Magnetococcus sp. PR-3: one gene and its partners. The protein of the gene in region 3 interacts with the protein of the main gene of each other region in a pairwise test. Links are inferred from orthologs where the notes say so. Each region holds a gene or a part of one and is shown on either strand. Other genes may lie near its edges.

The links.
Region 1: the proteins of ssb (region 3) and V5T57_RS13760 interact in binary tests that used the Escherichia coli proteins (3 or more experiments, as listed by UniProt). The link is inferred for Magnetococcus sp. PR-3 from one-to-one orthologs.
Region 2: the proteins of ssb (region 3) and priA interact in binary tests that used the Escherichia coli proteins (3 or more experiments, as listed by UniProt). The link is inferred for Magnetococcus sp. PR-3 from one-to-one orthologs.

What each region holds. Positions count from the first base shown.
Region 1 is NZ_JBAHUQ010000024.1:21,542-24,502, reverse strand. Bases 153-2,956 are described here. They hold V5T57_RS13760 (DNA polymerase III subunit chi), read right to left. Parts: upstream 1,888-2,956; coding sequence 1,417-1,887; downstream 153-1,416. Other genes in these bases: V5T57_RS13755 (leucyl aminopeptidase), read right to left, coding at 1,894-2,956; V5T57_RS13765 (Crp/Fnr family transcriptional regulator), read left to right, coding at 800-1,327; V5T57_RS13770 (methyl-accepting chemotaxis protein), read right to left, coding at 153-480. In the rest of the region: more of V5T57_RS13770, read right to left, coding at 1-152; more of V5T57_RS13755, read right to left, coding at 2,957-2,961. UniProt on the Escherichia coli protein: Part of the beta sliding clamp loading complex, which hydrolyzes ATP to load the beta clamp onto primed DNA to form the DNA replication pre-initiation complex.
Region 2 is NZ_JBAHUQ010000044.1:25,360-28,433, reverse strand. What follows is about bases 11-2,927. They hold priA (replication restart helicase PriA), read left to right. Parts: upstream 11-319; coding sequence 320-2,536; downstream 2,537-2,927. Other genes in these bases: hemL (glutamate-1-semialdehyde 2,1-aminomutase), read right to left, coding at 2,632-2,927; V5T57_RS19065 (GFA family protein), read left to right, coding at 11-249. Outside these bases: more of V5T57_RS19065, read left to right, coding at 1-10; more of hemL, read right to left, coding at 2,928-3,074.
Region 3 is NZ_JBAHUQ010000002.1:305,061-308,122, reverse strand. What follows is about bases 94-2,998. They hold ssb (single-stranded DNA-binding protein), read left to right. Parts: upstream 94-1,221; coding sequence 1,222-1,776; downstream 1,777-2,998. Other genes in these bases: prfA (peptide chain release factor 1), read right to left, coding at 1,882-2,967; dctP (TRAP transporter substrate-binding protein DctP), read right to left, coding at 94-1,077. In the rest of the region: glycerol-3-phosphate 1-O-acyltransferase PlsY, read right to left, coding at 1-29; more of dctP, read right to left, coding at 58-93. UniProt on the Escherichia coli protein: Plays an important role in DNA replication, recombination and repair. Binds to ssDNA and to an array of partner proteins to recruit them to their sites of action during DNA metabolism. Acts as a sliding platform that migrates on DNA via reptation.

The DNA of each region.
Region 1 (2,961 bases), on a different replicon or contig from region 3:
AGCCTCAAACTGACTGGCGGCATCCCCATAGGAGAGCTGTTGTGCCGCTTGGCGCAACGCGGCATCTGTTGAGGCGAGGCCCTGCAACACTTGATCGGTGGTAGCTGACCAAATTTTCCAATCTTTATCAAATGTTTGAAAATGCTTTCGCTCAATATCTGTCAATACAAGCTTGCGGTATTTATTCATCCGCGTCCACGCCTGTCCGCGGTTGGCAACAAAGGTCTCCTTAAACACTTTAAAGGTCGGATCTTCAAGGGGGGTTGATACCATGGAACGTTCGGCGACCAACGCTTGCTGGAGGTCCCGGTCGGCCTCCACCAGATAATCAATACTGGGCAGATAGACCCCAAAGCCCTCACCAATAATCCGGTGCAACACCCCGAGACTTTGGTGCCCTACAATACCCATAATAAGAATAAAAAGAGTTACACCTGCAAAAGCAGCCAACAGTTTTGCGCGCACCCCCCAAGAAGACATAACCACACCCTCCCCCACACACGGCACCGATTACTCAAAACTTTAATATCACCCTTCACCTCGTAAATAAGTATGCGCCCCAGCCCCTTTTTTTGGGAACCCTGAATAATTAAATGCCCATTAAACCTCAACGACCTAGCGTAATCCTGCCTGTATTTACCAATTTTTTGGTAGTTTTAATCCCCTTTTCACAGAACCAACGAAGCTGATCTCTACTCCAAGCAGTAGTGTAGAGTGATGCAAGGATGCTGCGCTTTGTTCGCCATTACCGATCAATGCATTTAAATATTGGTCGCGCGTTTCCCGCAGGAGAACGCCGATGATGCCCCCTTACGACCCCGATATTCTGAACGACACTTTTTTTTTCCACTCCTGGAGTATGTCTGATCGCATCGCTTTTTTAAGCCATGAGGTCGTGCAAAAAGTACCTAAAGGGCAGCGCATCATTACCCAGGGTGCCTATGACCGAAATATGTTTCTGCTGCTGTCGGGCACCGCCCGTGTTTATAAGAGCAGCGACCCTGAGCTCACCCTGGCTTGGCTGAAAAATGGACAGTTTTTTGGGGAGATTGCTTTTTTCCAAGAGATTACCCGTACGGCGAATATTGATGCCCAAACCCGCTGCACCATGGTGGTTATTACCCCGGAGATTTTTGAAAGTTTAGAGAGCCCCCTACAGGCCAAGTTTTACCATGGGGTGATTTTGAGCTTAATTGAACGGGTTCACCCCCTTAACAAAGCGATTAAAATGCTGCACACCATGCTCTACAAAGGTGCGGCCCCCAGCTATTTTGAAGATGAACTGCAAAAAATCACCGGCCTGAACGCACAAGGGACCTTTCAATAATAAAAAAAGGCGATCGCTCTAAGAACCCATAGAGTGATCGCCGTTTATATCTTCCCCAACAACAGGCTACCCATATGCTGAGTGATGCATTAGGTGGCGTGTTTCTCCCACTGCCCTTTGGGGGTTTGTATCCAATACTCCATCTCGCAGGCTGCATCCATATAGTGTTTATAACGCAGACGGCTGCCCCGCTTGGACTCTGTATCATCAGGGACAAAATCCACCAAGGTGTCGAACTGATCAAGCTTATCCAAGGGTTGCTGGCTGAGCATAACCACCACCGTTGCACCATTAGGGTCAACAGGTTGGTTGGCAATGAGAATCGGCTGGGCTTCCGGGTGGGGATCTTCTGTGGTGCCATGGGGAAGAAAACTATCGGGGGGGTGACGCCAAAGATGGTCATCCAACCATTTTGCTTGATTTTGATCCTCAACGACCACGCAGATCTTAAGCCCCATACCATGGACTTTATTGAGGATCTTCAGCAAGGCCCGCTCGCGGCTATCACTTGCGAGCTGATAAAACCGCACCTTAAGCGGGCCTTGCTGAGTTTTGGCCATGGGGTATTAGACCTCTGCTGCGTTCATGCGGCTCTCCACCCACTGGAGCAACAGCCGTACGCAGGTACCCGAAGAACCTTCACTCACATAGCTTTTACCCGGTACAGACCAAGCTGTTCCTGCAATATCCAAATGGGCCCAGGGAATATCCTCTTCCACAAAGTTGGAGAGGAAACAGGCTGCGGTAATGGTGCCGGCACCTTTACCACCAATATTCTGAATATCCGCGACTTTGGATTTAATCTGCTCTTGGTACTCTTTAAACATGGGCAAACGCCAAACCCGCTCACCAGAAGCAACACCTGCCTGCTCCAGCTCAGCCTGTAGGCTATCATCATTACCCATCAAACCTGTTGCATGGTGACCCAAGGCAACCACACAAGCCCCGGTCAGTGTGGCCAGGTCCACCACCGCATCGGGCTTAAGACCACAAGCATGGTGCAGTGCATCGGCCAAAATCAGGCGACCTTCTGCATCGGTATTCAACACCTCAACGGTTTTACCGTTGGACATGGTGATCACATCCCCCGGACGTTGGGCTTTGCCGTCGGGCATATTTTCAGCGGTTGGTACAATCCCCACCACATTGACTGGCCAGTTCAACTGATCCAGCGCTTTCATCAAACCAAACACCGCGCCACCACCGCTCATATCGTACTTCATATGATCCATGTTGCCGGCAGGTTTGAGCGAGAGACCACCCGAGTCAAAGGTAACCGCTTTACCCACAACGGCAATTAAGGGTTTATCCCCACCTTTTTTATGTTCCATAACAATCATGCGAGGGGGGGTCTCACTGCCCTGCCCCACGGCGAGGATACCGTTCATTTTTTTACGGCGTAGGCGGGTGGTATCCAAAATGGTGGTTTTAATGGCATCCCCTTCACCCAGCTTTTTGGCTTCATCGGCCAAAGTCTTGGGGTTCAGGATATTACCCGGTGTGTTGCACAGATCACGACAGAACCAAACCCCTGCAGCCGCAGCGGCTGCTTTATCCACCACAGCCTGTACTTCGGCCTGCATATCCTGGCTGACAGCGCAGGTCAAAGTTTGCAGGCGATTGTTGGGCTCATC
Region 2 (3,074 bases), on a different replicon or contig from region 3:
TCTTGGACCTCGGGCGAGGATCTGCTCACCACCTATGTGGGGGCCCATGGCGCTGGCAAGCAGTTTTGCCGCGTCTGCGGTTCTATGTTGTGTGGGGTTGTTGCTGGTCAGATCCACGGGGTGGCCTTAGGCTGCCTGGATGAGGATGCAGAGATTGAGCTCCAGCGGCACATTTATGTGGGATCTAAAGCCCAGTGGGAAACCATTGGTGAAGGGGTGCCCCAGTATGATGAGGCACCACCCGAATAAAAGGCCCCAGTTTATAGGCTATAACCGGTCCTGACACCCTTCTTGTAAACCGCACCCCATGGGAGTATCCATGTACGCCCTGGTCGCACTCACCGGCGCACGCGACGCCTCCTTTTCTTACAAAATTCCTGCTGAACTGGCGGAGATCTGCCATCCTGGGCATCTGGTTTTGGTGCCTGTTGGGCGATCCTTGCGTACCGGTATGGTGTGGGCCCGCAGTACCGAACCCCAATGGAATAAAGGTGAGCTCAAAGAGGTTGAAGAGGTTCTGACCGACGAATCTCTGTTGGATGAGGAGTTGCGCCAACTGTTGGATTGGATGATCCGCTATTACCATCAGCCTGCTGGTGCGGTCATTACAGCAGCCCTGCCTGGGCATTTACGTTACGACCGTAAACAGCGCATCCATTGGAATAGCGATGCTGATGTGGACCAACTGTCCACAGAGCCAGAACCGCTACAAGCCATCTGTACCTCCCTACGCAAACGTAAAAATGGCCTGACAGAAGAGACCCTTGAGCGTCACCATGGCCGCAGAGGCCTGAGCCGCCGTTTAAAGCAGTTGGAGCTTGGGGGGTATATCACCACTGAACAGAACTGGAACGCCCGCCACCGTGCCGTTGAGGCGGAGGAAGCGGCGGTTAAAGAGACCATGCAGGCCGCCCCAGAGTTAACCTGGGAGCAGCAGGAGAGTGTGCAGGCGTTGGAGGCAGCGCTGCGTGGCCACACTTTTACGCCATTTTTGCTGGAAGGGGTGACAGGCTCCGGGAAGACAGAGGTCTACTTTCGAGCGGTTGAACAGTGTTTGGCTCAGGGTCGGCAAGCGCTCTTGCTGGTTCCGGAAATTGCGTTGACACCTCAGCTTATCCAACGTTATGAGGTGCGGTTTCATGAAAACCTGGCGGTTTTTCACTCGGAGCTGACCTCAGCCCGTCGTTACCGGGATTGGCACCGGGCCAAGACTGGAGAGGCCAGAGTGGTGATTGGTGCTCGGAGCGCGTTGTTTGCGCCTTTTAAAGATTTAGGTCTGATCGTGGTGGATGAGGAGCACGAGGGCTCCTATAAGCAGGAGGAGGGGGTGCCCTATAATGCCCGTGATATGGCCGTGGTACGGGCACGTCTGAATAAAGCGACGTTGGTACTGGGGAGTGCCACACCCTCTATGGAGACCCTGCATAATGCCCAGCAGGGAAAATACCACCATTTAAGACTGACGGAGCGGGCCACCGGTGTTGCCATGCCGCCGGTAGAGGTGATCAACCTTTCCGACAAAAAAACCATGGAAGGGCTGCCGTTTGGTACCTTGCTCAGCCACCCTTTGCGGGATGCCATGGCGGGGGTGTTGGCGGCGGGCAAACAGTCCTTGTTGTTTCTTAACAGGCGGGGGTTTGCGCCAGCTATTCTCTGTAATCTATGCGGTATAACGGTCAGTTGCCCCAACTGTTCGGTGGCGCTGACCCTACATAAAAAAGAGTCTAAACTGGTTTGCCACTACTGTGATCATGTGCAGGGGGTGCCGGATCTATGCCCCAGCTGTCATCAGATTGGGTTGGTAAAATTTGGTCCAGGCACTGAACGGTTGCAACTGGAAGTGGAGAACTGTTTTCCCGAAGCTAGGGTCGCACGATTGGATCGGGACTCTGTGGCCAAGGTGGGGGCCATGCAGGAGATCCTCACTCAGTTTCGGGATGGGGAGATTGATATTCTTGTCGGGACCCAAATGGTGGCTAAGGGGCACCACTTCCCCCGGTTAACCCTGGTGGGCGTTGTGTTGGCGGAAACAACCTTGTCGATGCCAGATTTCCGCGCTGCAGAGCGGACGTTTCAGCTTATTACCCAGGTTGCAGGGCGGGCGGGGCGGGAAGAGGAGGTTGGGCGGGTCTATGTACAGACCTTTGATCCTGGCCACTATGCGGTCGAGGCGGCGCAGAACCATGACAGTGACCGCTTTGCCGATGCCGAGTTTGGTTTTCGCCATCTGGTTGGGTATCCCCCTTTTAAGCGGATGGCGGTCTTGCGTTTTTCGACCCCTAATCTACAAGAAGGGGGGGCGTTCATCACCGAGCTAAGACGTTTGATCCCGGCTCAGGAGGGGGTGATGGTTTTAGGGCCTGCGCCTGCTCCCCTGTTTAAGCTGCGTAACCGTTTTCGTTGGCAGTTGATGATTAAGGCTGACTCCGTGCAAGGGGTGCATACCATGGTGAAACATCTGCGACATATCGCCCAACCCATGGCCGGCCGTAAGATCCGCATTGATGTAGATATGGACCCCTATGCCTTTGTTTAAGCGTATGTTGGGATAAATGGATGATCTGAACACAAAAAAGCCAGGGTGATCGATTCGATTACCCTGGCTTTTTTGGTGCAATGGGTGGCGGTGCTTTACAGTGTTTTGGCCACCTTACGTGCGATCTCAATGGTTTGATCGATGATCGCTTCATCGTGGGCAATGGAGACAAAGCCAGCCTCATAGCCGCTGGGGGCGAAGTAGACACCCTCATTCAGCATACCGTGGAACCAATCCTTGAAGCGGTCATGGTTGGTATGGGTGGCATCCACCACGTTCATCACCTCATCTGCTTCGGTAAAGAACAGGCCAAACATAGAGCCTACATGGTAGCTGACATGGGGAATACCCGCTTCATCCAGTACTTTGCCAATACCATCGGTCAAGCGTTGGGTGCGGCTGGTAAGGGTCTGGTAAAAACCGGGCTCACTAATGGCTTCTAGGGTAGCCAAGCCAGCGGCTGTAGCCAGAGGATTACCTGACAGCGTACCAGCCTGATACACTGGGCCTGCAGGTGAGATCTGGTTCATCAGCTCAG
Region 3 (3,062 bases):
AGTGCAGTGGGTGAGAACAGTGCATCCATGGTACGGCATCCGTTTTAAAAAAGTGGGTTATGGGGTGGTCATTAGGCCATTATTTTGGATCCACATCTGCCATAACTGACCATGTAGCCCCATCCGTTTTTCCAGTGCCTGCAGTTTTTGACCAACCCATGGTTTGATCTGTTCAGCGATGGCTCTTTCAGCCACCTCTGTGGGTTGTGGACCGCGGCCGGCACTCCAGTCCCCAAGAATTTTCTGTTCCAAACGTAAAGATTCCGAAAAGCTCTGTCTGAGCGAGGCGGCGACAATCTCTTTAACCTTCTGGCGTAGCTCCTTGGGTAGATTGGCATACCAACGGTTGCTGACGGTAAAGGCCATCCAACCATAGAGATGGTGGGTTGGGAAAAAACGTTTGGCCTGTTGGGTCAAGCGGGTGCGATTAAGCAGCTCAGGCGTACTGGAAATACCCTGTAGCCAGCCATCATTAATGGCACCGGGTACCGACTCAGCCGGTACATAGTTGGGGGCCAACCCCATCTGTTCCAGACCTTTTTGATGGGTAATCACCGAGGGTGACCGGATGGTGGCACCAGCCATCTCTTCCCACGATCCCTCTTTAAAGCTGGTAATGCCATAAAAGCCCGTACCACCGTAGCCCAAAACCTGAATACGTTTACGGATGGCGCGTCTGCGGAGCTTCAGGTCATAACGGCTTTGAACAAACTGCACCAATTGATTGGGTGTGACAAACAACCTTGGTGTCAGGAGTAGCTGGTAGGCTGGTAAGGTTTGAGACAGGGTAGAGGCTGAGATAAAGGCGGCCTCCATCTTATTCTCAATGAGCGATTTCACCATCGTGATCTCGTTACCCTGCTGACCATTATGAAGAATCTCTACCTTGATCTGACCAGCCGTACCCTGTTCGATATCCTGTGCCATCTGTCTTAAGTTACGGACATAGGTCATGTCCATACCCTGGGTGGTGCCAATGCGCATGATCTGCACAGGGGCTTGGGCATAGGCTGTAGGGGCCAAAGCGGTCGCAATGGCTGCTAACAGCGGCAAGAAGGTGCAAAAAATTTGAAACATGGTATGGTGCATGGGGCGTCGACCGGGTAATGTTCCATGAAAAGAAGGTTTTCATGGGATACCATGCTTGTGGCGCTTTGTCAGGTGCTGATCAACAATTAAAACGATTTCCCCCCATTTAGGGGTGTTTGCCAGGAGGATTGAATGGCCTTTTCCCTCAACAAAGTACAACTGATCGGAAATCTGGGTGGGGACCCGGAGATTCGCTATACCCAAGCGGGTAAGGCGGTTGCCAATTTAAATATTGCGACCAGTGAGTCGTGGAATGATCAGCAGGGTCAACGCCAGGAACGTACCGAATGGCACCGTGTGGTAGTTTTTGGCAAGCCTGCTGAAATTGTCCAACAGTACTTACGTAAAGGCAGTAAAGTCTATATTGAAGGCCAGCTGCAGACCCGTAAATGGCAAGACCAGAGCGGGCAGGATCGCTACACAACCGAAACCGTGGTTAGTGGCTTTAATAGCCAGATGATCATTTTGGATCGTCCCGGTGGCGGCGGTGGCGGCGGTGGTGGTTATGGGGGGGGCGCACCTCAAGGTGGTGGTTATGGGAGTGGTGCACCTCAAGGTGGTGGTCAGGGCGGCCAAGGGGGCGGTGCACCCCAAGGTGGCGGCGCACCCCAAGGGGGTAAGCAGCCTGCTTCTCCGGCAGATACCTTTAATGAGGGACCTGACTTTGATGATGATATCCCCTTCTAGGGCCCATGACTCCAAGTAGATCTTAAAAAAAGGGGGCACAGCCATGGCTGTGCCCCCTTTCTGTTACGTCAGACTTTATAAACGCAGTGTGGCTCGCCTCATGAATTAATGGGGGTTCCCTAACTGGGCTAGCATTTCAGCTTGATCATGTGTAGCCAAGGCATCCACCACTTCAGCCAAGGCACCCTGCATAACCTGATCGAGCTTATGCAAGGTCAGATTAATACGGTGATCGGTCACCCGGCTTTGGGGGAAGTTATAGGTGCGAATACGCTCGGATCGGTCGCCACTACCCACCTGACCTTTGCGGGCTTCGGCCCGTTCAGAGGCTGCCGCCTGTTTTTCAGCATCCAGCAGACGTGCCTGTAGAACCTTCATCGCTTTGGCTTTGTTCTTATGCTGAGACTTTTCATCCTGACAGGTGACGATTAAACCGGTGGGTAGGTGGGTAATCCGTACCGCTGAATCGGTGGTGTTTACACTCTGGCCACCGGGGCCTGAAGAGCGGTACACATCAAAGCGTAAATCTTTATCTTGGAGATTAAGCTCCACATCATCCGCTTCTGCCAAAATGGCCACGGTCACCGCAGAGGTGTGGATGCGGCCACCTGTTTCTGTGACAGGAATACGCTGTACCCGGTGCACACCAGACTCATACTTCAGGCCCATATAGGCCCCTTTGCCATGGACCATGGCAATGAGTTCTTTATAGCCACCCAGATCCGTTGGGCTGCTGGAGAGGATCTCTATGCGCCACCCTTTAGATTCAGCAAAACGACCATACATACGGAATAGGTCAGAGACAAACAGTGCCGCTTCATCACCACCCGTACCTGCACGGATCTCCAAAACAACGTTCTTCTCGTCGTTGGGATCTTTAGGCAGCAACATCAGTTGCAGGTTTTTGTGGCTCTCTTCCAGTTGAGTTTTTAAGGTTTCCCGTTCCTCTTTGGCCATTTGCCGCATGTCAGGATCATCGCCCGCTTCAGCCAGCATCTGTTCGGCATCGGCCATTTGCTCGGTTAGGGTTTGATGGCTCTGCCAAGCCTCTACCACCGGCTCTAGGTCCGAAAACTCTTTACTGTAAGCGGCAAACTTTTTAGCGTCCGAGACCGTAGCAGGGTCGGCCAGATGAGAGGAGAGCTCTGCATGACGGTTGGTTAAGGATTCCAGCTTTTCTTCAATGGCCATGAGGTCTCTTCGGTGGTCAGTTAGCGTGTATGATTGAAAAAGATGCGCGTACCACTGGGTTGGTCAAATGCTTTAAACCCATCGGCTACCTGTAC